Regions from separate parts of the Clostridium sp. DL1XJH146 genome, predicted to be linked through region 2. Evidence: riboswitches for the same ligand, from Rfam matches in the RefSeq annotation. Region 2 holds a riboswitch; each other region holds the start of a gene.

Region 1 (10,375 bases), on a different contig from region 2:
CTTACTCTTAGTGATAAAATCCACTCTTAAAACACATTTCTAGTGTAATATTAAAAATATTTAAAGTCAAAAAGGCACTAACTAAATTTATATTAGTTATGTGCCTTTTTATTATAAATAGTATTTTCACAACGTATTCTTACCACTAACTCTACATGTGTTGTATAAACAACCATAACCTACTGCATCTCACCGACTTCGTTAAGATTGTACGGAGTAGCCTGATAAACATAATAATTCAACCAATTAGCAAAAATAAGGTTTGCCCCACTCTTCCATCTAACTATTGGTTTTTGCTCTGGATCATTATTCTTAAAATAATTTTTCGGTATTTCTATATCAAGTCCCCTATTATAATCTCTAAGATATTCATACTTCAAAGTGTCCTCATCATACTCTGAATGCCCCGTAACGAATATTTGCTTTCCATCTTGTGCTATAACAATATAAGGTCCTGCTTCATCCGATACTGCTAACAATTCTAAATCAGGATGACTAAGAATATCTTTAGAATCTATTCCTGTATGCCTTGAATGTGGTGCATAGAACTCATCATCAAAACCTCTCATCAATTCACATTTTCCATTCTTCACTTCATGTTTAAATACACCAAACATTTTTTTAGGAAGAAGATGCTTATCAACACCATAATGATAGTATAATCCTGCTTGAGCTCCCCAACAAATATGAAGTGTTGATGTTACATTTTTCTTTGAATAATCCATTATTTCTTTTAATTCTTCCCAGTAATCCACATCTTCAAAATCCATTTTTTCAACAGGAGCTCCAGTAATAATCATACCATCAAATTTTTCATTTTTAATTTCATCAAAAGTACTATAAAACATCTTTAAATGTTCATAGGATGTATTCATTGATTTATGTGTCTTGGTATTTATAAGTACCATTTCAATTTGTAATGGAGTGTTACCTATCAATCTAACTAATTGTGTTTCAGTATCAATTTTTGTAGGCATTAAGTTTAATATTAATATTCTTAAAGGTCTTATATCTTGATGAATAGCCCTTTCATAATCCATTACAAATATATTTTCTTTTCTTAAGGTATCTATAGCCGGTAATTTTTTAGGTACTACAATTGACATATATCCAATCCTTTCTAAATATTATTTAACGCTTGATCAAGGTCAAGAATTATATCATCTATATCTTCTATACCAACAGATACCCTAATCATATCAGGTAAAACTCCCGCTGCTATTTGTTGTTCTTCACTTAATTGTCTATGTGTTGTACTTGCTGGATGAAGCACTGAAGTTCTAGCATCTCCAAGATGTACAACCAATGCTGCTATTTTAAGATTTTTTGTGAATGTCTTTGCAGCTTCAACTCCACCTTTAATACCGAAAGACAAAATTCCACTACCACCAAGTGGCAAGTATTTTTTAGCAAGATCATAACTATTATGACCTTCTAACAATGGATAGCTAACCCAATTTACATTAGGGTGCTTTTCTAAAAATTCAGCAACCTTAAGAGCATTAGAGCTATGTCTTTCCATTCTTAAATGAAGTGTTTCTGTTCCTAAATGCATTAAAAATGCATTAAATGGACTTAAACAACATCCTAAATCTCTTAATAATTGAACTCTTGCCTTAGTTATATAAGCGGCTTCTTTAAAAGTCTCCACATATTTAACTCCATGATAGCTCTCATCTGGTTCTGTTAATTCTGGATACTTACCATTATCCCAATTAAAGTTTCCCCCATCTACTATTATTCCACCTAAAGATGTAGCATGACCGTCAATATATTTAGTAGCAGAGTGAATAACTATATTTGCGCCATATTTAAATGGATTGCATAGAATTGGTGTTGCAAGTGTGTTATCTACAACGAATGGTACATCCATTTCTTTTGCTAGTTTGCTAAACTTATCAAAATCTAATATATTCAGACCAGGATTACCTATAGTTTCACCAAATAGAAGTCTAGTATTATCTTTAAAGGCTTTTTTAAGTTCCTCGTAATCTGTATCTGGGTTAACAAATGTTACATCTATACCTAATTTTTTAAGTGTAAACCCTAATAAATTTAATGTTCCACCATATATTGTAGAAGCTGCAACAATATGCTGCCCTGCACTACAAATATTAAGAACAGCAAGTAAACTAGCTGATTGACCTGCTGATACTGCAAGTGCACCAACTCCACCTTCAAGCATATTTATCTTATCTTCAAGAGCTCCTACAGTAGGATTACTAATTCTTGAATACATATGTCCCTCTGCCTTTAAGTCAAATAAATCTGCAACTTCATCAGGATCATTATATTTGTAAGTAGTACTCTGATATAATGGCAGTACTCTTGGTTCACCTGATTTAGGTCTGTAATTTCCTTGTATACATATAGTCCCTTTTTTAAAATCCTTTTGCATTATAAATGCCCCCTTTTTTTGTTGTTTCTTATTTGTGATTATTGTTTGTGTATAAAGTTTGCTTGTATTAATAGTTTTGTTTCATATTAATGTGAAGTTTGCAGAGTGCAGAGTGCAGTTAAAACCTTTAAAGATAATGTTCAATTTGAAGTATCCCATTATTTATAATTATATCCATATATCTAAGATTTCTTTAATTAATTTAAGATTTTCAGAAGAATGAAGAAAATCATCCATCACCGAACTCTGCACATTGCACTCTGCACACTTTACTTAGAACAAAAATTAAAAACATAATTAAAACTTTAATATTAAAATATTTTAAAACAAATAAAATTAAAGCTGCTTCTTAGATAAGAAGCAGCTTAGTAATCATGGATATTTTTTGATAAAAAATATATTCCACGTTTCTATTTCTGTTCTTATCTATCAGAAAATTAATTCTGCAGGATTTGACACCGTGCATCGAATGAGATGCTGGTTGTCGGGTTTCATTGGGCCAGTCCCTCCACCACTCTTGATAAGTTAGGATATTATTTGCTTTTTTGATTAGTTTATATTCTACAACTATAATTAAATTTTTGCAAGCACTTTTTTATATAGTTTTAAATTTAACTATTCTTTTTCGTAAGGCCAATTCTCTATTCCACCTAAATTGTAAATATTTTTATATCCAAGTTTATATAGCATTTTTGTAGCTTTCTTGCTCCTCTTACCTTTTTGACAATACACAATAATTTTAGTTCCTTTATCTTGAATAACTTCATTTGCTTTTTGATTAATTGAATCTATAGGCAAATTCACCGCATTAGTTATATGTTCTTTTTCGTACTCTTCTTCAGATCTAACATCTAACAATATAACGGTTGAATCTTCTTCCATCGCCTTTTTTGCCTCTTCTGCACTAATTTCAAAGCAACCATTACTTTGAAATATTTCCGTAACATCACCACTAGTATCACTATGTTTATTTTTATCTGGTTGATTCGTTTGTGCAAATACTGTACTTACATTTAACAATAATGCCATAGCTAATAAACATAAAACATTCTTAAATCTTTTATTCATAAATATTCCTCCTCATAAGTATAAAGTTTTCAAAAACTTATTTTATTTTATTCAAGCAATATTTATTCTACGCAAAAGTATTGTAATTATTCTTATTAATGATTATTTACTCTGAAATTACAATTTTAAAAATAGGCTATGTTTTAGAATATTGTTGATATTCATATTATTGTTTTTGAGATAAAGTTATTTACTTTACTAATAATGTGAAGAGTGAAATGTGAATTGTGAAGTTTTTGAAACATAGTTACAAAAAAGATAAAAGCGACAGATAGCCTCTGCCGCTTTTATAAATTAATCATTTTTAATTAATTTTGAATTCTCTAAAACTTTTAACAAAGGATATCCTAACACATAGCATGCAATTAGCTCCCCAAAAGCAACCCATAAAATTGTTGGAATTAATGGAAAATTAGCAACATAATGTAGCATAGTTCCAACTATTAATCCATTAACAATAATTGGTGGTATCGGAGCTAAAGCTTTACTCTTCATTTTTGATGTAATTACCGCTGCAATAAGTGTAGCAAGTGTACCAAAAATAATATCTGCAAGTCCATATCCTCCTACAATATTTGCTAGTAAACATCCTACAGCTAGTCCAGGAATAGCTGCCGGCATAAAGAACGGTAATACCGTCAATGCCTCTGAAACTCTAACTTGAAGTGGCCCATAACTAATGGGTGCTAGTACAATTGTTAACACCGCATAGATTGCGGCTATTAGCGACGCTTGCACCAAAAATCTAACACTTTTATTCATTTTTTTCTACCTCCGTAGTTTTATTTATAGTCAGGATATTGCGAACTGACTCCAATGATTTTAGCATATTTATTGCTATAAATCAAATAATATTCATTATTTTGATTTTGGTAATTTTTTAAATAACCACTTCACTACATTAAGCGTTTTCTTTATTCCATACCCATTGCATTTAATTTAACTCATTTATTAATAAATAGTTATTTTTTATTGTAAAACAATAATTTTGTATTGATTTTCATCTATTGGAATGTTAATATTTAATTAATCAATTTTATTCTAAATTACATTATTTAAAAGGAGATTAATTATGGATAATGCAAAAGGTAATGCAAAAATTATTGAATCAGAAACCAATCAAAAGAAGAAAAAACTAACTTACTGGCAATCGCGTGAAAGGTTTTTATATGAATCTAATAGAGAGAAAGATTTCATCAATGAAAATATTCCTACATATAAAAAAATGATTTCTCTATTACTAATACTTATACTATCAACAATCTTTGATATTTTCTTCATTGGTAACTCAATGGGAATTTCAGTTTTTATTTATGAATTACTAATTATTTCTGTATTTTTTTATATCCCTAAAAAAAAGTTGAAATTTAATTTCAATCTAGGCTGGTATCTTATGCTAGTAAGTTTGTTGTTATCTTTAAGGTATTCAATATTTTCAAACCCTATTTTTCATGCTATCAATGTAATAATCATTCCTATACTATTAATACTTTCTTTGTTATTAATTTTTTACGATGAAAACAAAGAAAACATTACCAATTATTTTGATGCTTTTTTTCAGCAAATACTTCCGAGATCTTTCGATGGATTTAATAAACCATTTCAATTTCTTCATGAATTTATAAAAGTTTCTGAAAAAAAAGAATCTAAAAATGAAATAAATAAAAATATATTAAAGGGAATTATAATTTCTATACCTATAGTTTTTGTACTAGTTCTATTGCTATCAAGTGCCGATAAAATGTTCCAATATTATCTTTTAAATGCTTTTAGTTTTGGCAATTGGGATCCATCAACTGCTATTGGTCATTTTATTTTTATATTAATATTTTTCTTTTATCTTTTCGGCTTTATATGGAGTTTTAATTATCCTTTTAAGAATTTTTCATATAAGCAAAAGGAAAAAACTCAATTAGATGGCACTATTGTTGTAACCTTACTAATTATTATTGATTTACTTTACGCTTTATTCTGTATAATTCAAACTAAATATCTATATGTAAACAAGAATAAAGTTTTGCCAGAGGGAATTTCCTATTCAAGTTATGCTCGAGAAGGTTTTTTTCAATTAGTAGCAGTTACAATAATCAACCTACTGATAATTCTAATTATTATTAAAATAACTAGATACAAAAGTAATAAGCTAGAGCTCTTTACAAAAATACTAATGAATATAACTTTAATATTCACATTAATGATGCTGTATGCTTCACATTATAAGTTATCACTATATGAAAATGAGTACGGACTTACCTATCTTCGCTTTTTTGTCCACTATTCAATACTTGGGATATTATTATTAATATTAATATTTTCAATAGGATTATGGATTAAAAAAATAAACTTAAAAAAATACAGTATAGTTCTACTTATGACAATGTACTTGCTTATAAATTTCTTCAATGTAGATAAATTTATAGCCAAAAGTAACTTCCAAAGATACGAAAAATCAACTAAGATTGATGCTTCCTATATTTGTCAACTAAGTCCCGATGCTTTTTCATACATTTATTCTAATAAAGATAATTTTAATTATGAGTTAGATATTAGAAACAACATAGAATATTACCTTGGCAATTGCAAAACATATGCAGAAACTACCGACAAATGGTATGAATTTAATTATAATAAGCATATTATTGAGAAAACAATACAATAGATACAATTCACAATGCACAATGCACAATGCACAATTATGGATGATTTTCTTCCCTTTGGTCAGAAAATCTTAATTTAAATATAAAAGCTTATAATACATCATGTAGCTAATATATAATATGTTAAAAAACAAGTATATTTTCAAGGGGTGAATAGATATGGAGCAAAAACAGAAAAAGCATCTAGTAACAATATTCATTATTATGGCTATTATTATTGGTGGAGTAGCTTACACTATTAACTGGGCATTTTTTGATATACAAAGAATTGATGGACAAGATTATCTTAAGGAATCTACTTCACCAAATGGAGCATATACCGTAACCTCTTATTTAAATAATGGTGGAGCAACAACTGGTTATGCAGTTTTATGTACATTAAAGAATAATAACAATGGTAAAATCAAAAATATTTATTGGCAATATCATTGTGAAGAAGCCAATATTCAATGGTTAGATGATGAGATTATAAAAATAAACGGTGTGGAATTAAATGTTAATAAAGAAATCTACGATTATAGAAGAGAATAAATATAATGTATAAAGGACTGATTACATGAAATCAATAACAACTTTATATGATTTGATAAAAAAAATAAGTTTGATATTGGGTTGTTTATTTTTAATTAGTCCACTATTCATATACTATTTAATACACGGAAATCAGGAACGATATGTAAGAATTATAAATGGGTCTCCCCCTTTTGATAAATTTGGTGGAGGTCCCTTTCAACTATATATGTATTTAGGCTTGCTTATAATAAGCATTATATTTTTTATAATTTATTATATTATGAACAAATTAAAATCTTAGGAGATTACTAAAATGAAAAACAAATACCTTATAAGTCTTTTAGCTATATTAATATTTTTGCTCAGTGGCTGTGAAAATTATAAGTACCCACCAGGTAGAGATACTCGTGACTATTGGGGATGCGATGCTGAATATCAAATAATTTACGAAGGTCTATGTAATAATAAAGATGATAGTATAATAGAACCTGTAATTCATAAATACTATACAAGTGGCTATTATGTATATATTACTGGTTCAAAAGGATATACCATTCTAAACTGGAAAACTGGTGAAATAAAACAAAATTTTGATTTGAACCTCTTTACTGACGGAGAAAAAGAAATATTTAGCAATAATTCTGCAACAATAATAACTGAAGAAGAGTATTTAGAATTTAAATTAGATAATTTTACTAATAAAAATGGATTTCAATTTACTGAAATAGTTATATGTTTAGGTTACTCACCTGAAGATACTAAAACAAAAGATTTCTTATTAACTAATAAAGATGAGATAATCAACAAAACAATTTATGAATGGTTTGATAATAATTATGATGCAACAAAACTTGATGATACCCCTGAATATCTCCAAGGACAATTAGCCGATTATTTAATGATAGAAATACCCGATATAAGTATCCAAAAAACAATTATGAGATACGGTATTAGTTGGTCATAATAATTCCCCCTTTTATTGGTAATATTTTTCTTATTAGTATATAATATTTTATAATAAATGAGTTTTCTTTTAAAAGTTATTTGTATGAGGAAAATTTGTTTTTATGAAATATTCTTTTGTTTATTGTAAAAATTACAAATTACAATGTTATTTTAAAATATAACCTATAAATAAAGAAAAAGGAGTTTGATTATTAATGATTAACATTAAAATTTCTGAAGAATTAAAAAATGTATGCCCTCAAATGGCCTTAGGATGCATTCAAGCAAAAGTTACAGTTCAACCTGGAAATGATGCTTTATGGGAAGAAATAAATAACTATTGTGAAATAGTTAAGAAAGAAATACCTATAGACAAACTTGCTTATTGTCCTCAAATAAAGGATGGAAGAGAAATATATAAGAAACTAGGAAAAGCCCCTAGTAAATATAGAATTTCATCTGAAGCACTTGTAAGAAGAGTCCTTCAAAACAAGGGCGTTTACAAAGTTAATAATGTAGTAGATGTAAATAATCTTATTTCTATGAAGTCTTTATATTCTCTAGGTTCTTATGATATAGATAAAATAAAAGGATCAATTGTACTCGGTATTGGTAAGGAAGGTGCTTCCTACAAGGGAATCGGAAAAGGTATTATCAATGTTGAAAACATTCCTGTTTTTTCTGATGATGCAGGTTTATTTGGAAGCCCAACAAGTGATTCCGAAGTAGCTATGATTAGAAATGAAACTAAAAATATAGTAATGAACATAATTTCCTTCAGTGGAACTTCTGAGCTAAATAAGTATATGGAAATGGCAAAAGAAAAGTTAGAAAAGTATGCTTATGCAGAAGAAGTGGAGTTTCTTATTGTTGAGTAATTCTTTAGAATGCACAATCTACAATTAAAGATGATTTTGATGCGCAAAATTATCTTTAATTTATGTTTAAAACATAGGAGGTGAACTATGGAGCTTACAATTATTGCATTTTTATTGATTATTATATCATTACTTATTACAACTGTTTCTTCATTGAAAAATGAAATTACTAAAATGAACTTAACAATAAATAAAATAGCAAAAGAAGTAGGTGTAACTAATCCTTCTATAGACTTTGATAATGTAAATATTGAAGTTCTAGAATTAATAAGAGAAGGTAAAAAAATAAAAGCCATAAAAAAATACAGAGAACTCACAGGTATTGGTCTTAAAGAAGCTAAAGAATATATTGATAATTTATCTGAAAATCAGATTAACTTATAATCAAAATTTCCAGTAATATTGTAATAGAAAGATTATTAATTACACAAAACTATCTAGAGCCCCGTCTTCTGATGTGGTTTATTATTTCTAATATAAAAAGGGATTTTTTAGCTCCGCTAAAAAATCCCTTCCTTAATTGTGCATTGTGCATTGTGCATTAATATTTTATTATTTGTGCATTGTGCATTGTGCATTGTGCATTGTGCATTGTGCATTGTGCATTGTGCATTAATATTTTATTATTTAAGCATTGTCACATCCATATGAGGATACGGAATATTAATCCCTTCTTTATCAAAAGCAATCTTAACTTCTTCCATCATATAGAAGTGAACTTCCCAATAATCTTCTGTTTTGCACCAAACTCTTGTTGTAAAATTAATTGAACTATCTCCATGTTCAGATAGTCTTACAAAGGGAGCTGGCTCGTCCATTATTTTTTCATTTCTTGAAATTACTTCATTAATTACTTCTTTTACTTTTTTAATATCCGCCTCATATCCAACTCCAAAAGTAAAATCTACTCTTCTTGTATCATTAGCATTATAATTGACACAGCTTCCATTTGATAATGGACCATTTGGAATTACTATTCTTTTGTTATCTACAGTGTTAAGTATTGTGTAAAATATTGATATATCTTGCACTGTACCAGTATACCCTTGTGCCTCTATAAAATCACCAACCTTGAAAGGTTTTAATAATAATATAAGAACTCCACCTGCAAAATTTGACAAACTTCCCTGTAGCGCTAACCCAACTGCTAATCCAGCACTCCCTATTAAAGCAACAAATGAAGTTGTTGGAATTCCTACCATTGTAACTAATGATATAATCAAAAATATTTTCAAAGTCACATTAGTAATAGTAATTAAATACTTAAATAAAGTTTCATCAATATCCACTTTACCCAAGCTTTTTCTCATTAAATTCGTTATCATTTTAATAACTTTAAAACCTATAAACAAAATTACTAAAGCTACTAACACATTCAATGCATTTGCATAAATCAATCCTAAAATATTATCAATATATTGATTCATATTGAACCTCCTCTAAATTATTTATCCGCTAGTTTATATATCTCTAGTTTCTATTATAAAATAATACTTTATATTAGTAAAGAACTTATATTATCTCCCATTTCCACAAATAAATCTTTATTTTAAAGAACTATTAATTTTATTTACTATTATTAAGTGGAACTTGGAATTCTACAAAAATATAAAAAATAAAACTTGACACTAGCCCCTTATTACTGTACTATGTCATTAGTACAGTAATGGTAATGTTATGCATGATTTTTCTACTATCTACATTGAAAATTTTGTAATATTTATGTAATAATTACACAAAAAAAACTGTGCTATAATTAATTGTTCTTAAATTATACTATTAAGGAGGTACATATGAATTTTTTTAAAAAATTATCCTTTTTTGCAATTATATTTCTAATGATTTTTTCTTTTAATGCATTTGCAATGGATGGTCTATCTATGTCAATTGCAAGTACCGCAACGGGACAACTTCCT
Region 2 (10,375 bases):
TAAAATTAACCCTATAAAATGCAAGCTAATTATTATATAATAATACTTGTGAAATATATGCATGTATGCTTTATGTAAATTATAAAGAGATATTTTAGTTTTTCTAAAACATCTCTTTATTCAGTATTAATATATACTGTATAATTATCAATTAATATTTTGAGAAGGAGTTAACAAATGAGTATTTTAACAGTAAAAAACCTGAGTCACGGTTTTGGAGATCGTGCTATATTTGACAATGTATCATTTAGACTTTTAAAAGGTGAGCATATCGGATTAATAGGTGCAAATGGTGAAGGTAAATCCACCTTTATGAACATAATAACAGGTAAGCTTGAACCTGATGACGGTACAATTGAATGGTCTAAACGAGTGAGAGTTGGTTATCTCGATCAGCATACTTCTCTTGAAAAAGGAATGACTATCTATGATGTTTTAAAAAGTGCTTTTAAGTATCTTTTTGATTTAGAAAATGAAATAACTAATATCTATGACAAAATGGCAACTGCTGATGCTAATGAAATTGAGAAACTGCTTGAAGAAACCGGTACTCTCCAAGACATATTAGATCATAATGATTTTTACATAATTGATGCTAAAATAACTGAAACTGCATCCGGTCTAGGTCTTACTGATGTTGGACTAGATAAAGAAGTACAAGACCTAAGTGGTGGTCAAAGGACAAAAGTTTTGCTAGCTAAACTATTGCTAGAAAAGCCAGATATACTACTTTTAGACGAGCCCACTAACTATTTAGATGAACAGCATATAGAATGGCTGAAACGCTACCTAAATGAATACGAAAATGCCTTTATTCTAATTTCACACGATATACCATTCTTAAACAGTGTAATTAATCTTATTTATCATATGGGTAATCAAGAACTAAATCGTTATGTTGGAGATTATAATAATTTTCAACAAGTTTACGAAGCAAGAAAAAAACAAGTTGAGGCTGCCTATAAAAAGCAACAAAAGGAAATTGATGACTTAAAAGATTTCGTTGCTAGAAATAAAGCACGTGTATCTACTAGAAATATGGCTATGTCTAGACAAAAGAAATTAGATAAAATGGATCTTATAGAACTTGATAAAGAAAAGCCAAAGCCAACTTTTGATTTTAAACAAGCTAGAACTTCAGACAAATTAATTTTCGAAACTAAAAACCTTGTAATAGGTTATGACGAACCTTTGTCTAAACCATTAAATTTACTTATGGAGCGCGGTCAAAAAATTGCTTTAGTTGGTGCTAATGGACTTGGAAAAACAACTTTACTTAGAAGTATTTTAGGTGAACTAAAAGCTATTTCTGGTGAAGTAGAACTAGGTGACCATCAATATATAGGATATTTCCAGCAAGAAATTAAAGAAGCTAATCATAACACTTGTATAGAAGAAGTTTGGAAAGAGTTCCCTTCCTACACTCAATATGAAGTACGTGCTGCTTTAGCAAGATGTGGTCTTACTACCAAACATATAGAAAGTAAAGTTCTTGTTTTAAGTGGTGGTGAACAAGCAAAAGTTCGTCTATGTAAAATACTTAATAGAGAATCAAATATTCTAGTTCTAGATGAACCTACTAACCACTTAGATGTTGATGCAAAAGAAGAATTAAAAAGAGCTTTAAAAGAATATAAAGGAAGTATTCTTTTGATTTGCCATGAACCTGAATTTTATCAAGACATAGTTACAGAAGTATGGAATTGTGAAAACTGGACTACTAAATTATTTTAAGCGTTGCTTAGAATAATTTAATGTGAAGTGTGAAGTGATGGTTGATTCTCTCCCTTTGGTAGAGAATCTTTAAATCATTTTATTAATTCAAAGATTTTGCATAGCAAAATCATCCTTAACTTCAAACTTCACATTCCACACTTCACACTTTGAAATTCAGCACTTCACACTATGTTTTAAAAAGCCGGTACTATAGCACCTTCATATTTTTCTTCAATAAATTTCTTGATTTCTTCAGAGTTTAAAGCTTCTACTAGTGCTTTAATTTCTTCACTATCCATATTATCTTCTCTTGCTGTTATTATGTTTGCGTATGGAGAATCAGCATCTTCAATAAATATTGCATCTGTAGTTGGGTTTAATCCACCTTCAAGAGCAAAATTTGTATTGATAATAGCAAAATCAACATCTTGAAGAACTCTTGGTAATTGTGCTGCTTCTAATTCTTTAAATTGAAGATTCTTTTCATTTTCTACAATATCTAAAGGTGTCTGAGTTAGACCCTCTTCATCCTTAAGCTTTATAAGCCCTTGTTTTTGAAGTAGTAAAAGTGCTCTTCCTTCGTTTGTTGCATCATTTGGAATTGCTACAATTGCACCATCTTCAATATCTTCTATTGATTCTATTTTTTCTGAATAAGCTCCTAATGGCTCAACATGTACTTTACCTACTGAAACTAGCTCCATATTATTGCTAGCATTAAATTCATCCAAGTATGGCTTATGTTGGAAAAAGTTTGCATCTATATCCTTATCATTCAACGCAATATTTGGTGTTACATAATCAGTAAATTCTTTAATTTCAAGTTCAATGCCCTGCTCTTCCAAAATTGGTTTAACTTCTTCTAATATTTCAGAATGTGGTGCCGGTGTAGCCCCTACTACTATTTTCTTTAATTGACTATCTGTTCCTGAATTTGCCGTATTATTTTGTGATGAACACCCCACCAACACAGCTCCTATTGTTAAAATTGTTATCCCTAATAAAGTTATTTTTTTCATTTTAAACCCTCCATTTTTTTGTTTGCTATGTTTGTATATTTCTTTGTATCAATAAGTGTTGTTATTTTTAATAGTTATTGTTTATTTATAATTTTCAATTTGCAATGCTTTTTAAAAGATAATTTTCAATTTGCAATGTGCAATGTGCAATTAATGATGATTCTCTCCTATTGTCGAGAATCTTTAATTATTACATAAGTTCAAAGATTTTGCGTAGCAAAATCATCCTCAATTGCAAATTGCTAATTGCTAATTGCACATTTATCTATAAAGTGTTATCTCTTGTCTAATTTCGCTGCAATTTTATTCCCTGCAGACTGAATAATCTGTACAAGTATTATCAATATAACTATTGTTCCTATCAAAACATCTGTCCTAAATCTTTGATAACCATATCTAATTGCTAAATCTCCTAAACCTCCACCACCAATGGCTCCTGCCATTGCAGAGTATCCAATCACATTAATAAGAGTTAATGTAAGTCCCAAAACTAAGGACGGTATAGCCTCTGGAATTAGCACATTAAAAATTATATCTTTCGTTGTTGCCCCCATTGCTAAAGATGCTTCTATTATCCCCCAAGGAATTTCTTTTAAAGATGATTCCACAACCCTAGCTACAAAAGGCGTTGCTGCTAGTGATAAAGGAACTATTGCTGCAGTTGATCCTATTGATGTCCCTACAATTAATCTAGATAAAGGGAATATTGCTATTATTAAAATTATAAAAGGAATAGACCTCATAATATTTACAATATATCCTAGTACCCCATTAATTTTTTTATGTTCCCAAATATGCCCCTTTTCACTTATTACAAGTATTACCCCCAATGGTAAACCTAATATAACTGAAAATAGTGTGGAGAAAAACACCATATACAAAGTTTCAAACAATGATGGAACGATAAGAATATATAAATTACTAATAGTTTCTATCAATTAAATCACCTCTACTGTCAATTTTATATCTTTCAAGTAATTTACAGATGAAGTTATTGATTCTTCCTTACCAGAAATCTTAATAATAAGATGGCCCAAATTAGTGTCCTTAATATTTTCAATGTTTCCTGCAAGTATACTTACATCTACATCAAACTTTTTAACCATATCTGAAATTATTGGTTCTTTTGACCTTTCACCAACAAAATGTATCTTTAAGACTTTTTGTTCAATTCCTTCATTTTTTTCAATAGACAAAACATCCTCTGGTAAGAAATATTTATTTTCTTGCAGGAAGCTTCTTAAAATATCAGTCTTTGGATTGGAGAAAACAGAAACTACATCCCCCTCTTCAACTACAGAACCTTGTTCTAATACAGCAACCTTGTTACACAAATTTTTTATAACATCCATCTCATGGGTTATTACAATGATTGTAATATTAAATTTTTTATTTATTTCCTCCAGTAATTCTAAAATAGATTGTGTAGTATTTGGATCTAAGGCTGAAGTTGCTTCATCACATAATATTATTTCGGGATCATTAGCAAGTGCTCTTGCAATACCAACTCTTTGCTTTTGTCCTCCAGATAACTGCGCTGGGTAACTATCCTTTTTATCCTCTAAGTCTACAACTTCTAATAATTTCTTTACTTTAATATCAATTTCTTTTTTACTAATTCCAGAGATTTTTAAAGGAAAAGCTATATTCTCATAAACTGTTGAATTCATAAGTAAGTTAAAGTGCTGAAAAATCATACCTATTTTTTTTCTCATTTCTCTAAGTTCTTTAGTTCCAACTTTTACAATATCTTTGCCATCGATAATTATTTCTCCACTAGTAGGTCTCTCTAGCATGTTGATGCATCTAATCAAAGTAGATTTACCTGCACCACTGAGCCCTATAATTCCAAATATATCTCCGTGTTCAATAGATAAATTTATATTTTTAAGAGCCTCAAAAGACTTTTCCTTGGAAATATATTTTTTATTCAAATTCTTTATTTCTATCAAGTATTTCACTCCTTACTTACTTCTAAAACAAGAGGCGCCATCTTGTCCTATTTTCATTAAAACTAAAAAAACTTCTCTCAGAATCACTGAAAGAAGTTAAAGGCATTTTAATATTATCTCTCAGCTTACGCTGTAGGATTTAGCACCGGGCTTTTCAGCTGGTTGCTGGGTTTCAAAGGGCCTATTCCCTCCACCACTCTTGATAATTTAGTATTAAGTTTTTTGATGATGTTTATGAGTATATATTAAATTTTCAGCCTTGTCAATGTTGTTTTATGTAAAATAAAAACTATTTTTTCTTTCTCATTTTTAGCTTTAAGAAAGCCAAAGCCTTTTTAGCATCTAGCTCATTCATATTATTTTCGCCAACAACTTCTGTCTCAATGCCTTTTTCTGATTTATTAATATCTACTATAGTATCCATATATTTATTAGTAACTACAAACTTAGCTTGAGTTCCAACGAAAGTTACTCCCACTAATGGAATCTCTCTCTTACCAACTTCTTCTATAGTATTAGCAAAATCAACATGTGAGTTACCCCAGCCGTCTGCTGATAAAATCACACCATCTGCTCTCATAGATTCAGCAAGTACCGCCGCCCTTTTTCCTACATAATATTTTTCTCTATTCCCTTGTGGTGTTCCAACCACTACAACACCTAGTAAATCAACATCAGTATCATTTGAAACCACATCTAAAAGAGGGTCTCTGAAATGATGCAAAGTTGTTTCCTTAGTTGAAGGTCCTATTCCCATTTTAATTCACCTCTCATCAAGTATTTGCTCTAATTGCTCCATCCCTATATTCATTAGGAGATAAAATAACGGGTACATTACCCATATCTATTATTGATCTTCCACCATCAAATCCACTTGGCTCATGAGGAAGAATTATATTATCATAATTTGCTCCTTGACCTGCTATTTGCTTAATAATAACTACTTTCTTTTTACCATGTCTTACTCTATCAAAATACTCATGGGATTCCGTGCAACCTCTTCCATCAAACTTCTTTAATATCTCTCTATACTTCTGAATAAAATTATCACAAGCTCTATGAGCTGCCATAACTAGATCACGGCTATAAGGTAATCCACCTTTTAAAACTACATCAATATGAATAATATAATCTTTTTTAGATGGCGTTCCTGCTCTATCAAATACCATTTGTTCTTTAAGGATACCTTCTGATGAACCAAATTCACCCATTTGTCTTCCATCAGCATCAATCCCCGTAAGCATTATATAAACCCCAGTAATAGTATGCGTAATTCCCTCCCCTATCTTTCCAAGAACCTTTGTTGAAATAGGTATCACATCCATTATAGTATTTACATATCTATCATAATCTCCAGGTTTAATTATATCTATATTAATCTTTTCTATCAATTCTTCCGACTCTTCTAGAAATTGAATTATATTCTTATCAACAACTAAAGTATTATCTCGTATATTAGTTTTTTCACCAAAAATAACTTCATTCATATGAAAAGCTTTTATAACAAGCCTTCTTAAAATTGTTTCTTCCATATTGTCATCTCCTTACGCTATTTATAGCTCACAGTTCACAGTTCACAGTTCACAGTTCACAGTTCACAGTTCACAGTTCACAGTTCACAGTTCACAGTAATTATACACTACACATTACTACTTATAAAGTGTCCTTTATTGAAATAAAGCTTCCCCATCTATGAAGATTAAGATGAGAAAGCTCTATTAATTATTTATTTTTATGAATACTATTCTGTAACTGCTTCTGTACTACCTGCATTTTTAGCAGCTTTCATTAATAATGTTATACCTGTATAAGTAACAACAACTATTACTAACCATCCTAATACTTCTAGTGGTAATGATTTTACTAAGTATGCTGCAATTATAACACCTACAGCACCTGCAACTGCAATACCCATAGATGCTCTTCTATTATAAGCTCCTTCTTTAACAAACTTAACTGATGCTACTGGCATCAAGAAAGCACAAGAACCCATCATGATAGGGAATGCAACTGCTGGAGACATTCCTAAGAAATATATTAATGCCATACATGGAGCATATAAACCTATACCAGCTGTCATTAATGCACCTAAAATAAAGTTACCAACAACACCGATTACTAGTTTTCCACCTGTCAAAGCGATAGCTTCTCCGCCACCTGGCATCCATGACATTTTTCCTGCTAGCATCAAGAATGCTGTTGCTATTAAAGCTACACCCATCAATATTTGAACAGCTCTCTCATTAAATTTAGAAACTATTCCAGCTCCTACATATGCACCTATAGTTGCAGCTGCAAGCATTGCAACTAATGTTAATGTATCTACTTCAATAACTTTTATAAATATGAATGCTTCCATAATAACTGGAATTGTACAAGAAACATTTAACGTACCTGGTAATAATCTATCTGGTACCTGTTTGAATGCTCTTAACAACGCTGTTGTTGGAGCAAATGAACCTATACCTAGAGTATCAAAAAAGTTTGTTACAAAACCTATACCTGATACTTTTACCCATGAATTGTCCTCTAAATTGTCTTTGTACTTCATAAAATCCTTTACAAATACTACTGAAAACCAAGCTCCGAAAGCCCCTAATGCACCTAAAATTGCTGTTACCATATTTACATCTCCCTTAAATAATATTTTATAATAACTTTATAATAATTTTCAATAATTAAGTTTTTAATACTAATTATTGAAATGTGAAACCATTTCCAACTGGATCTTCTGGATCTATTACCATTTGGTTAAATCCTGTTATATATGCACTACCAGTGATTTCTGGAATAATAGCATCAAATTCTCCAGCTTTTGTAGTACTAACTACTCTTCCTTTAAACATTGTTCCAATAATACTTTCATAGACAAAAGGCTCATTTTCTTTAATCATACCTTTAGCATATAATGTTGCTAATTTTGCACTTGTACCTGTTCCACATGGTGAACGGTCAACTTGTCCCTCTCCAAAGATTACAACGTTCTTAAATGTTGCTTCTGGGTTTGAAGGTAAGTCATATATTTCAACTAAGTCAACAGTTTTTATATGTGCTTTCTCTGGATGTTGAATTTCAAATTCTTTATTTACTATATCTCTAATCATTAAACCTAGTTCTGTAAGTCTGTTAACATTTTTTACTTCCACTTCAACACCTAATTGTTTTGCATTTACTATAGCAAAGAAACTTCCACCAAATGAAATATCTAGTGTAACTTTTCCTACAGTAGGAAGATCGATTTCTACATCTCTTTTATATAAGAAAGAAGGTACATTTTTGAATGATACTTCTTTTGCTTTTCCATTTTCAACTTTAACACTCGCTCTTACCAGTCCTGCTGGTGCTTCTAAAACAACTTCTGTAATAGGCTCAGTTACTTTTACCATTCCTGTTTCAACAGCAGCAGTAGCAGCGCCTATAGTTCCATGTCCGCACATATTAAGGTATCCTCCACCATCCATGAATATAATTCCAATGTTGGCTTCTTCATTAGTTGGTTGTGTAATAATTGAACCAAACATATCTTTATGTCCTCTTGGCTCATGCATTATAGCTGTTCTTAAATCATCTAAATTATTTTCTAGGTATTCTTTTTTCTCTGACATTGTCTTTCCAGGTATTACAGGTACACCACCTACTACTATTCGTGTAGGTTCTCCCATTGTATGTGAATCAATTACATTAATTGATCTATTTACTTTCATTACTGACACCCCTTTAATGAATGAATTTGTTATTTTATTGACAAACATATGTAAATTTTTTAACCCTTTTTCATGATTAAATTATAAAATAATATAACTGCTTATGAATACTATAAAAAATAACATTACATAATATTCTGACTTTTTATTTCTTTAATACTTTCCTACCTTTTGAAAAGGTAGGAAAGTAAATTAAATTCTATAGTACTGCTATATACTCATATGGAAGAGATTTGATTCTTCCTGGAGTTTCTATAGAAACTAAAGCTTCTAAAGTCTCTCTTGTAATAGCTGTTTGCATTTCTATATTGTTTGGCTCTCCAGCATTTGCTCCCATTGGTACTAACGGAGCCGTTACTCTTGGTGCACCATTTTGTCTTACTACAGGAGGTAACGCTGCAATAATTATTGTAGGTATTCCTGCTGCTTCAATCGCTCTCTGCACAATCACGGCAGAGCGGTGGCAAGTTCCTCAGCCAGCAGTTAATAGAACTGCATCTACGCCTTCTTCTTTTAATTGTTTTGCTATTTCTGGACCTGTTTGTTCAGTGAAAACATTAACGTCTCCACCGCCACCCATAAATCCAAAGTTTACTGGGGCAATTCCCTTTATAACTCCTGCTTCTGCTAATTCTCTAACCCTATCTATAGGGAACATGCAGTTTACATCTTTATTTACATCTGCGTTATCATATCCTCCGTGAGAAACCATCAATTCAGAACTTGGTGCATCTCCTGGAATAACTCTGAAACCAGTATCTCCTGCAAGGTTAAATTTCTTATCAGTTTTTAAATGTACACCGGCAGCTGTTGCTAATGCTACAACCATTTCATTTAATGGTTTTGTAACAGGAGTCCATACTACTGGAGGTGTATTTGGAACAAATATTTCAGACTGTAGTCCTTTTACGCTAGTTAAGCTCATTTTCTTACCTCCTATTTATTTTCTTCTACTTTTCTTTTTACTTCTTTTTCTCTTCTTGCTATTTCAGCATAATCTTCATCAACGTCTGGACCTAATACTTCAGGATAGCTCATCATAAAACCAACTTCTTGTCCTACCAATAATTCATATTCTGTTATTACTAACCTTCTTGGTACTTTTAATTGACCCATTCTTCCTTTAAGATCCATAGTAACTGAACAATCATTTACATCTACTACAATTCCCTCAAAGAATTTTTCAGAAGATATATATTTAAGTCTATCCATCACTTTCACTCCATTCTATTGTTCTACTTCGTATATCTCTCTTCTTTTCTTACTTTTTTCTAATGATTGCTCATTAGCTTCTAATTCTATTTTTCTTCCTGTAGCTTTTTCTATTGCTTCAACGTTATTTAATTTAACATTTGGATTCCATTTTCTTTCAGCTTCTTTGATTTCTTCTCCAGCCATTTTTGTTTTTAGCATAGCCATAGCACGGATAGCATCTTCAGGTGCAAGGCAGTTATTTTCAAGTATTTCATTTTCAATACCATGAGCTGACTTATTGTTGTCTACCAAAGCGTCCATATATGGGTTACCAACAACTAATTGTCCTTGAACTGCAGAATAAGTTACTCCAACTACTGGAATTCCTCTCATACCAATTTGCTCGATATGACTTGCAAAATCTATGTGGTTATTTCCAAAACCTTCAGTAGTAACAATAGCACCATCAACGTCCATAGTTTCAACTGTCATTCCAAGTATTTTAGAAACATAGAATTTTTGAGAGTTTACTTGAGGTGAACCTACAAATATTACTCCAGCTAAATCTATTTCTTCATCATGCATAGCTTCTAGTACTAATGGCTCTCTCCAGTAATGTCTAGTAGTTTCTTTTGAAGCAGGTCCAATACAAGTTAATGCATGAATACATCCGTCTAATACTTGAAGTGGAGAAACAACTACTGGAACGTTTCCTAAATCAACATTTGGTTTTGCTCCAAGTGTTCCTGCTGGTTCTACTGGTAATATAAAGTTATCATGCATTGCGCCT
Region 3 (10,375 bases), on a different contig from region 2:
TTCTAATTTCCACAGTAGTCCCCTGCCTTTCTAAATAAACAATCATTTTTTTTATTGCATGTATTACATCCGGGATGCTGCCTTCCTATATTTTTATCTTGAAAACCTATAACAGCAGTAACTGATTTTCTTGGAAGTAATATATTTGTATCTGTAACTGTAAGGCCAATTTTTTTATGTGCATCTAGTACATTTAGAATATTGTGCTGAATATTTAAGTCAAAATCACCATAGCCAGGGCTATATCTATAGGTAATGGCTAAATTTAATTTTTCTGCTTCTTTTTTTACTTCTTCTTCGATTTCATCACAAAAACTCTCTATGGCGGTAGTAGCACAAGCATCAAAAATTAGAGCTTTAGTTAAATTACTTTTTTCGTATAACCTAGTTTTTTTTTCAATTTGGACACCTAAAGTTGAAGCCATTATAGTACATTTTGTTGAATTTTTTAGATGATTATATATGTCTCTACCATGAAAAGTCAAATTTGTATCAGTAATTTTCACGTTTTGGGTATCTTGAATTTTCATTAGATCAAAAGTTTTAAAAGTAGACTTAGGGATAGAATATTCTTTTACTTCTTCTATACATAGGTCTATTAAATTTTCTATTGTTGTATCTGTTTCTTGATTTCTATATCCTAGATATCTCAATACTTCGCTTCTATCTATAATCATAAAAAATTCACCTCTTCATAGGTTAGTGTTTAAAATAATTATTTATCAATATACAAAACTAATTCATATGTACATTTCCATGAACAAGTATAAAAAAATCACAGTACATATAAGTATTTCTAGTATTAATAAATATACAAATTTATTGTATCTATTGTATCATAGGAAGTAATAAAGATAAACAATATAAATAATCAACTTATTTTTACAAAAAAAACTAGTATTTAATGAATTATAGATTTGTAAACGGTAAGTTCAAGTAGTGCTTTGTATATATAAAGGAGCAATATTTTTATACAATTCGATTATAATTTTTAGTTGACATAATGGCTATTTATTATTAAAATTTATATCAATGAATAAAAATTCAATAAATTCCTTATCTAGAGTGGTGGAGGGACTGGCCCATTGAAACCCGACAACCAGCATTTATGCCCGGTGTCAATTCCAGCAGAAAGTATTTTTCTGAAAGATAAGATTAATAGCGCTTACTATATAAAAGAGCTGTTTTTCTTAGGGAAAACAGCTCTTTTATAGTGTGAAGTGTGAAGTGTGAAGTGAATGTTTCTTTTCTCCTTACGGAGAAAAGTTTTGATCTTAAAATTCTTTAATTAATTAAAAGATTTTGCGTAGCAAAATCATCAGTAATTTCACACTTCACATTCCACACTTCACATTATTATAAAATAAGAACAATTAGCTAAATAAAACTTTAAATAATAATAAAATTTATTTAGTATAAAGATAAAAGGGGGTTATTCGTTTGTTTATAAAAGATATTTTTAAAGAGAAAAAATCAGTGGTTTCCTTTGAGATTTTTCCACCTAAAAAGGAAGCTTCCATAAGTACTATTTATGAAACAATTGATGCATTAGCGTATCTTAACCCAGATTATATAAGTGTTACCTATGGTGCAGGAGGTACATTGAATAATGATACGGTTAAGATAGCTTCATATATTAAAAATCAGCATAAAATAGAGGCTCTCGCTCATTTAACTTGCATAAATTCAACTGAAGCTGAAATTGATATGGTTCTTAGAGACCTAAAAGATAATAATATCGCTAATATTTTGGCCTTAAGAGGGGATGTACCTGATAAATTCAATTTGAATTTAAAAAGAGATTTTTATTATGCTAGTGATTTATCTTCTTATATTAAAAAGAAAGGTGATTTTTCTATAGCAGGGGCATGTTATCCAGAAGGACATATAGAATCAAGTAATTTAGATGAAGATATTGATAATTTGAAACTAAAAATAAATACAGGTGTTGATTTTCTAATTACTCAATTGTTTTTTGATAATAAATTTTTCTATGACTACAAATTAAAAATGGAAGAAAATAATATAAAGATTCCTATAGAAGTGGGGATTATGCCTGTAATCAATAAGAAGCAAATAAAAAGAATTGTTGATTTGTGTGGAGCAACTTTGCCAAGAAAATTTGTAACTATAATGGATAAATATGAAAATAATAAGGAAGCTCTAAGAGATGCTGGAATTGCATATGCTACAGAGCAAATAGTAGATCTTATTTCTAATGGAGTTGATGGTATTCATATATATACCATGAATAACCCATTTGTAGCTGAAAAAATAGTTAGTAATATTTCTTCAGTAGTTAAAGCTAATAATATAGTATAGTAGTGTAAACTATTGTAGAAACTATTGTAGAAACTATTGTAAAAATTATTGTAAAAATTATTGAATAGGATAAAAAAATAAAAATAATATAATTCTGAAAAGGGTTACTTGTGTTGTTGCATATAGCATTTTATGGTAACATTATTAGAGGGAAATATCATAATTAAATATTAAAAATAAGATTATTTAAGCAAAAATTTAGGAGGTATTATAAACATGGGATTAACATTAGATTTATCAAAAGCTAAACCTTTTTTACAAGATTACGAAGTGGCTCAAATGCAGCCAATGGTTGATGTAGCTCATAAAATGATACATGATAAAACAGGCCCAGGAAATGATTTTTTAGGATGGGTAGATTTGCCGGTTGATTTTGATAAAGATGAATTTGACAGAATTAAAGCTTCTGCAGAAAAGATAAAAACAAATTCTGAATACCTTATAGTAATTGGTATAGGTGGTTCATACTTAGGAGCTAGAGCTGCTATAGAAATGAATGCTAGTACTTTTCATAATTTAATGCCAGAAAATAAAGATAGTGTTAAAATATTATACGCTGGAAATAATATAAGTTCTACATATATGGCTGATTTAGTAGAATTAGTTAAAGATAAGGACTTTTCTGTTAACATAATTTCAAAGTCAGGTACTACTACTGAACCAGCTATTGCTTTTAGAATATTCAAAGACCTTTTAGAAAAGAAATACGGAAAAGATGGAGCTAAAGAAAGAATTTTTGCTACAACTGATAAAGCAAGAGGAGCACTTAGAACTTTGGCAAATGCAGAAGGATACGAAACCTTTGTTATCCCTGATGATGTTGGTGGAAGATTTTCCGTTTTAACAGCTGTTGGATTATTACCAATTGCAGCTTCAGGAATAAATATTGATGATATGATGCAAGGAGCAAAAGACGCAAGAGAAGAATATAGTGTTCCTGATTTAGATAAAAATATAGCTTACAAATATGCTGCAGCAAGAAATGCTTTATATAATAAAGGAAAGAAAATAGAAGTTATGGCTAATTTTGAGCCTTCATTACATTATGTTGGTGAATGGTGGAAACAATTATATGGAGAAAGTGAAGGAAAAGACCAAAAGGGAATATTCCCAGCTTCTTGTGATTTTTCAACTGATCTTCATTCAATGGGACAATACATGCAAGATGGATTAAGAATGATGTTTGAAACTCAACTTAATGTAGAAAAGCCTAGAAAATCAGTTATATTAGAAGCTAATGAAGATGATTTAGATGGACTTAATTATCTTGAAGGAAAAGATATGGACTTTGTAAATAATCAAGCTTTCAGCGGAACAGTTTTAGCTCACGTAGATGGCTCAGTTCCTAATATAGTAATAAATATTCCTGAACTTACAGCTTACTATTTTGGATATATGGTTTACTTCTTTGAAAAAGCTTGTGGATTAAGTGGATATTTATTAGGAGTTAACCCATTCAATCAACCAGGTGTTGAAGCTTACAAAAAAAATATGTTTGCTTTACTTGGAAAACCTGGGTATGAAGATTTAAGAAAAGAATTATTAGAAAGACTTTAATTTAAGGATATTAATTAAACAATCTGCGATATGAAATAGTATTGTTTTTATAAAAAGTTATTAATATTGATTAATGTGCAATGTGAAATGTGCAGGGTGCAATTAATGATAATTTTCTTCCCTTTGGTCTGAAAATCTTTAATTGTAAATTGCTAATTGAACATTGCACATTATTATTATAAGTAAAACTAATAATATAAGAGATAATTTTAATACATACAATTCTTTGTAATAGAGTTTGTTATTTTAAAATTGGGGGTTTTATTTTGAGAATAATAGTGGATGCGGATTCTTGCCCTTCTAGAGATATAATGGAGAAGGTAGGAAAAGAGTTTGAGTTAGAAGTAATAATGTTTTGCGATCTAGATCATTTTATCGAAAGTGATTACGCTGAAGTTAGAATTTGTGACAGTGGATTTCAAAGTGTGGATATGAAAATAATAAATGAAGTTAAAAAGCAAGATATAGTTGTATCTGGTGATTATGGTGTAGCTGCAGCAGTACTTGGCAAAAAAGCTTATGCAATAAGTCCTAACGGAAAAGAATATACTGACGAAAATATTGAAAGACTTCTATTTGAGAGACATATGGCAGCTAAGGTAAGACGAGGCGGAGGCAAAGCCGGAAAACATAGAAAGAGAACTAGTGAAGATGTTGATAGATTGTATAATGGACTTATTAGGATAATTAGAAGAGACAATGTATAAATGGAAAGATAATGCACAATGCTTATTAAAGATAATGCACAATGCACGATGCACAATGCACAATTAAGGAGGAAATTTTTTAGCGGAGCTAAAAAATTTCTTTTTATTTATTGAAGAAAAAGCCAATTCAAAAGCCAATTTAAAAGCCAATTCAAAAGCCAATTAAAATATTAATCGAAACAGAAATAAAGGCAAAATAAAGTTTGGATTTAAATTAAATTTAATATCAAAATAGAGCTTAATATTAATATATATCAAGGTAGTTAACGATTTCTAGGATGTTCTAAATTGCTTTAGATATTTGTTAAAAGGCAGCAAGAATATTTGTATGTAATAAAAAATATTTTTACTGCCTTAATTATTCACTTATTAACTCTTTTATTGTTTAATTATTTGTGCTCTTATTGGTTTATTCTTTTATTAATTAAAGATTCTCCGAAGAATGAGGAGAATCATCCTCAATTGTGCATTGTAAATTGCGCATTGTGCATTGAATTAATGTTGTGCATTGAATTAATGTTGTGCATTGAATTAATGTTGTGCATTGAATTAATATTGTGCATTGAACTAAAGCTCTTCTCTATAAAAAACACTTGCACTTATACTCTCTAGATGTAGAGAATCTAATTCTACGCATGTTAATGGTTGATTGCTAGCTCTGTATTTGTTAACAACTTGAGTTAGTCTCATTTTTTCTCCTAAATATACATCTACAGCGTAAGTATTTGGATTGAAAATCACAATTATTTCTTTCCAAGGTTCATCTTTTTCTAAATGAATTATCTTGTAGGCTACAACATTTGGTGGAGTGTTATCTAAAAATAGGATTGAATTTTTAATTTGTTCTTCGGTTTTAAGTTTAAATGCTGGATGATTTTTTCTTATGTCTATTAAACCTTTTAAATACTCGTTTAGGTCATTAAACTCCGATTTTCTATCCCAGTCAATCCAATTTATTTCATCAGGTGAATTATAACTGTTTTCAATTCCATTTTTTGTTCTTGCAAATTCCATACCTGAATGGATAAAAGGAACTCCCTGAGAAGTTAATAAAATTGCAAAAGATAATTTCATCATATTTTTTTTATCATCAACAGAATATTCACTGGAATTTATATTAAATTTGTCCCATAAAGTATGATTGTCATGGCAAGATAAATAGTTAATTGATTGGCTAGATTTTAAAAATCTCGAAGTTTGTTCATTAAAATAATTAACTCCAGCAACTATACAATTTTTGAGGTTATGCTCTTGATTGACTTTACCATTAGAGTAACCTTTATCATTGGCTACAAAATTATTACCTTTCACAGTATCTCTGAAAAAGTCATTGAAAAATCCTATATAAGGCATTTTATAGGAATTATCTATGTTTGCTTTTAAATCAGCATCTAGTAAGGTATTTAAGTTCCAACCTTCGCCGTATATCATGATATTTTTGTTGATTTGCTTAAGTTGAGTGTGAATTTCATTCATAGTATTTACATCTAAAATACCCATAAGGTCAAATCTAAAACCGTCAATATGATATTCTTCAGCCCAAAAGAGAAGGGAATCAATTATAAATTTAGTCATCATTTTATTTTCAGAGGCGGTATCATTTCCTACCCCTGTTCCGTTAGATGGTACGCTGTAATTATCAAATCTAAAATAATATCCCGGAAATATTTTTTCAAAGCTACTTTCTTCTATTATAAATAAGTGATTATATACTACATCCATATTTACGCCAATGTTATTTTTGTGAAAATGAAGAATCATTTCTTTGAGCTCCCTAATTCTAACTAAAGGGTCATAAGGGTCACAGGAAAAGGAACCTTCAGGAGCATTGAAATTGACTGGATCATAACCCCAATTATATTTAATTGGGTTTTTTTCATCTACACTCGTATGACTAAAATCAAAACAAGGTAGAATTTGAACATGTGTTATACCTAAATCTCTTATGTGAGAATAAGCAGTAGGTAAACCTAATTTAGACTGTGAATTTTCTTCTGTTAAGCCTAAATATTTACCGTTTTTTTCAACATTACTATTTTTGTTTGTGGAGATATCCCGTATGCTTAGCTCATATATAATGCTTTCTGTATTATCTTTTAGAGTAGGACCTTTATCACTATGCCAATTCATAGGGTCTGTTTGTTGAAAATCTATTATAGCACCCCTATAACCATTGATACCAATAGCTTTAGTGTAGGGGTCAATTGTTTCATTTATATTGCCATGAACATTAACTTTATAAGTATAAAAGTAATTTTTTAAATTTCTTTTTATTGTAGTTATAAAAAGACCGTTTATTTCTTGCATTGTGAATTCTTCACCAGTGCAAGGTTCTTCGATGTCACCAGTAGTATATATAAGTACAGATATTGTTTTAGCTATAGGGGACCATACTTTGAAGGTTGTTTCATCTTTATTGTATAAATATCCTAATTTGGTAGTGGTATAATATTTATTATTAAAGGAATCAGTTTTAAAGAGTGGAAAATAAAATATTTTTGTTTTATTATTTTCACAAAGAAGAAAAGTCTCAGATTTGATAAAAATCTCTTTTTCTAGCTCTAATATAATAAAATTTGCATCTAATTTCGTTATATTTAATATATTTATAGAAATATTCCCATTTTTTATTGAAAAAGTGCTTTCATTTATATTAAAATAGTCATATATTTCAATTTTAACTTTATTAAAATCTATAAGTAATGCTGTTTTTATGAACATATTTTATCCTCCTGAAAATAGCTGAAAATTATGGTTCTTTAATTATAAACTGAAAAATTCTACAAGTCAAAAAATAGAGTATTAGAATAAAATGTAATATAATAAAGGTATTACTTTAAAAATTAGTATTATTAAATGTATAGGGGCTGAAGTATATGAATAATTTCACATTTGAAATTGGATCTAAATCACCTAGTATTAAAAATGAACAAGTTTTAATAAGAGTAAATAATAACAAAAGCGTTGAAGATTACCTTTACAAATTTATGGTTGGAAATGATGGTAAGTGGGAGACACTTAGAGGTTATGAAAGAAATAATGAAATTCAATGGATGCCAACTAGAATAGGAAATTATATCATTATGGTTCAGATTAAAGATTGCAAAAGTATAAAGCCATTTGACTTTATATTAAAAGAAGTATTTGAAGTAAGTGATGAAATAAACAAACAAAACGGAGAGGAGCCTAATGACAAGAATATGACAACAAAAGAAGAAAAAAATTCTGTGCAGATTGAAGCTGAAAATATTAAGAAAAATGAAACTAACAATATGGAAGATAACCTTAGAATAGAAAAGATTAATATCAATAAAATGATTGATAATGGAAAAGTTAATTTTTTGGATTTAGAAATTATACCTAATATAGAAGGAGATTTTCTTTATAAATTTATAATTGACAATAATAAAGAAAAAGATGTGATGGGGTATAGTGATTCAAGTTTTATTAGTTTTTCACCTGATGATATTGTCAGCTATAAAATAGAAACATTTATAAAAAAAGGAAAAGAAAAAATGGCATATGAAGATAAAGCTTTCTCAAATGTATATATAGATGATAAAAATGGGAAATATATTGATTACACAATAATGAATATTAAGGATTATTATAGAATTGGTGACGATATAATTATTGATTTTAATTTCTCTTCCAAAAATATTGATGATTATAAATATTTGATAAAAATTGATGATATTAAAATTGAAGAATCAAATTTTACTAATAATAGTAGATTACATATCAAACCAAAGAGTTCAGGAGTATATACTATATATATTGGTAAGAATAATGTTGTAGAAGAAGAAAACAAACCTATGTATGGAATTGTGAAATTCAAGGTAAATTCTCTTAATCCTGTAAAGATAAAAGAGGTTGTATTAGATAAAAAAGAGGTTTATATAAATGATTTTGTAACTATTAGTGTAGAAGCAGAGGGTGGAAAGTATATATTATTTGAATTTTACATGAAAATTAACGAAAAATGGGAAAAAGTACAAAAATATAGTAAGAAAAACTTTTTTACATTTATGCCCGTAGAAAAAAAGAAATATAACTTGTTTATTGTTGCTAGAAGTAATACTAGTCAAGATGAATATGATGATCATTATAAACTGGATATAAATGTTTTAGATGAAAACAGCAATTGTTCATAGAGGCCATTTGGATTTAATATAATTACATAGTGAACGTAGTATTTTTAACAATTATTAATTTTTGAAGGAAAAAAATTAATGATTATATAAAAATGAAATTTCTTGTGTAAATGCCTTGCAATTTAATCTTTATTTTAATATAATTACGTTGCAAGGGTAATTAAAAAGTTATTTGAAAAAAAATAGTCCCCTTTTTACGAAGAATCCCAGCCCCAGGGTATTCTTCACCCTAATGCATAGAACTTTGCTATCCACCGTTTGGATAGCATTTTTTTTTAGCTAAAAATGCAAGAAGGATTTCTTGCATTATTTTTTTGCTTTAAAATAGTGAAGTGATGAAGCGAATTGTGGTAAAATAATAGTATCTATATTTATAGTGAGGTGATTATATGTCAGATTACAATCCAAAATTGAAAAATCCTGAGATGGATTTTCTTTGTGAGGCTATTCTATCGTTAGAAAACATAGAGCAGTGTTACAAATTCTTTGAAGATATTTTTACTATTCATGAAATAAAATCTGCAGAACAAAGACTTCAAGTCGCTAAAATGTTGAAGCAGAAAAAAACATATACTGAGATAGCGAAGATTACAGGGGCTAGTACAGCAACAATTAGTAGAGTAAACAAATGTTTAAATTATGGTAGTGGTGGATATAATTTGGTATTAAATAAAATTAACTGGGAAGAATAAAAGAAATATACAATTTCAGTGATGAGGAGTGTTTTGATGGATTTAAAGGCATTATTAAATAAAGAACAATATGAGGCAGCAACGACTATAGAAGGACCACTATTAGTACTAGCTGGTGCGGGAAGTGGTAAAACTAGAGTACTTACATATAGAATTGCACATATGATTCAAGATAAAGAAATTCCTTCATACAACATATTAGCTATAACTTTTACGAATAAAGCAGCAGGTGAGATGAGGGACAGGGTAAGAAAATTAGTTGGTAATGAAGCAGATAATATGTGGATATCTACTTTTCACTCTTCTTGCGTGAGAATATTAAGAAGAGAAATTGAAAAAATAGGCTATAACAAGAATTTTGGTATTTATGATTCATACGACCAAAAGACTCTTATGAAAGAATGTATGAAGGAGTTAGATATTAATGATAAAGACATTAATGAAAGAGAAATACTTAATAAAATAGGTAGCTTAAAGGATGACCTTATAACTTGCAGGGAGTTTGAAAAAGATGCTGAAGGTAATTATAGATTAGAGAAAATTGCTAAAGCATATAAACTTTATCAAAAAAAATTAAAAAGCAATAATGCTTTGGATTTTGATGATTTGATTTTTAATACAGTAATGTTATTAAGAAAAGACGAAGAAACTTTAGAGTTTTATAGAAGAAAGTTTAAATATATTATGGTAGATGAGTATCAAGATACTAATAGAGCACAATATGAATTGGTTAGACTATTAGTTGGAGAAAGAAATAATATATTTGTAGTTGGTGATGATGACCAATGTATATATCAGTGGAGAGGTGCTGATATAAGAAATATACTTGAGTTTGAAAAAGATTATTTGAATACTAAGGTTATAAAACTAGAACAGAATTATCGTTCAAAAGAAAATATTCTTAGTGCTGCTAATAGTGTAATAAAGAATAATCAATATAGAA

What was found. A riboswitch is a leader RNA that binds a small molecule or an ion and turns the genes downstream of it on or off. The one in region 2 is predicted to bind S-adenosylmethionine.
Region 1: another riboswitch for S-adenosylmethionine. It lies ahead of ACVHXK_RS12540 (O-acetylhomoserine aminocarboxypropyltransferase/cysteine synthase family protein); the one in region 2 lies ahead of ACVHXK_RS05800 (methionine ABC transporter ATP-binding protein).
Region 3: another riboswitch for S-adenosylmethionine. It lies ahead of metF (methylenetetrahydrofolate reductase [NAD(P)H]); the one in region 2 lies ahead of ACVHXK_RS05800 (methionine ABC transporter ATP-binding protein).

The regions. Positions count from the first base shown of each region.
Region 1 is NZ_JBTVVN010000025.1:40,969-51,343, reverse strand. Features, by position in the region: gene metA (homoserine O-acetyltransferase MetA) at 180-1,106, opposite strand; gene ACVHXK_RS12540 (O-acetylhomoserine aminocarboxypropyltransferase/cysteine synthase family protein) at 1,121-2,401, opposite strand; SAM riboswitch class I at 2,818-2,925, opposite strand; gene ACVHXK_RS12535 (rhodanese-like domain-containing protein) at 3,014-3,466, opposite strand; gene ACVHXK_RS12530 (QueT transporter family protein) at 3,761-4,228, opposite strand; gene ACVHXK_RS12525 (DUF4153 domain-containing protein) at 4,539-6,125, shown strand; gene ACVHXK_RS12520 (DUF5412 family protein) at 6,283-6,654, shown strand; gene ACVHXK_RS12515 (hypothetical protein) at 6,950-7,600, shown strand; gene ACVHXK_RS12510 (B3/B4 domain-containing protein) at 7,797-8,459, shown strand; gene ACVHXK_RS12505 (ribosomal protein L7/L12) at 8,547-8,843, shown strand; gene ACVHXK_RS12500 (mechanosensitive ion channel family protein) at 9,083-9,886, opposite strand; gene ACVHXK_RS12495 (COG1361 family protein) at 10,253-10,375, shown strand, end outside.
Region 2 is NZ_JBTVVN010000008.1:46,332-56,706, forward strand. Features, by position in the region: gene ACVHXK_RS05785 (ABC-F family ATP-binding cassette domain-containing protein) at 178-1,734, shown strand; gene ACVHXK_RS05790 (MetQ/NlpA family ABC transporter substrate-binding protein) at 1,911-2,735, opposite strand; gene ACVHXK_RS05795 (methionine ABC transporter permease) at 3,011-3,673, opposite strand; gene ACVHXK_RS05800 (methionine ABC transporter ATP-binding protein) at 3,674-4,687, opposite strand; SAM riboswitch class I at 4,798-4,896, opposite strand; gene ACVHXK_RS05805 (glycine/sarcosine/betaine reductase component B subunit) at 4,977-5,444, opposite strand; gene prdD (proline reductase cluster protein PrdD) at 5,461-6,219, opposite strand; gene ACVHXK_RS05815 (TSUP family transporter) at 6,429-7,310, opposite strand; gene ACVHXK_RS05820 (proline racemase) at 7,384-8,391, opposite strand; gene prdB (D-proline reductase (dithiol) protein PrdB) at 8,591-9,316, opposite strand; gene ACVHXK_RS05830 (CBO2463/CBO2479 domain-containing protein) at 9,328-9,603, opposite strand; gene prdA (D-proline reductase (dithiol) proprotein PrdA) at 9,619-10,375, opposite strand, start outside.
Region 3 is NZ_JBTVVN010000023.1:9,570-19,944, reverse strand. Features, by position in the region: gene ACVHXK_RS11840 (homocysteine S-methyltransferase family protein) at 1-13, opposite strand, end outside; gene ACVHXK_RS11835 (vitamin B12 dependent-methionine synthase activation domain-containing protein) at 3-677, opposite strand; SAM riboswitch class I at 1,054-1,156, shown strand; gene metF (methylenetetrahydrofolate reductase [NAD(P)H]) at 1,441-2,322, shown strand; gene ACVHXK_RS11825 (glucose-6-phosphate isomerase) at 2,533-3,879, shown strand; gene ACVHXK_RS11820 (YaiI/YqxD family protein) at 4,146-4,586, shown strand; gene pulA (type I pullulanase) at 5,154-7,307, opposite strand; gene ACVHXK_RS11810 (triple tyrosine motif-containing protein) at 7,463-8,740, shown strand; gene ACVHXK_RS11805 (YerC/YecD family TrpR-related protein) at 9,130-9,432, shown strand; gene pcrA (DNA helicase PcrA) at 9,469-10,375, shown strand, end outside.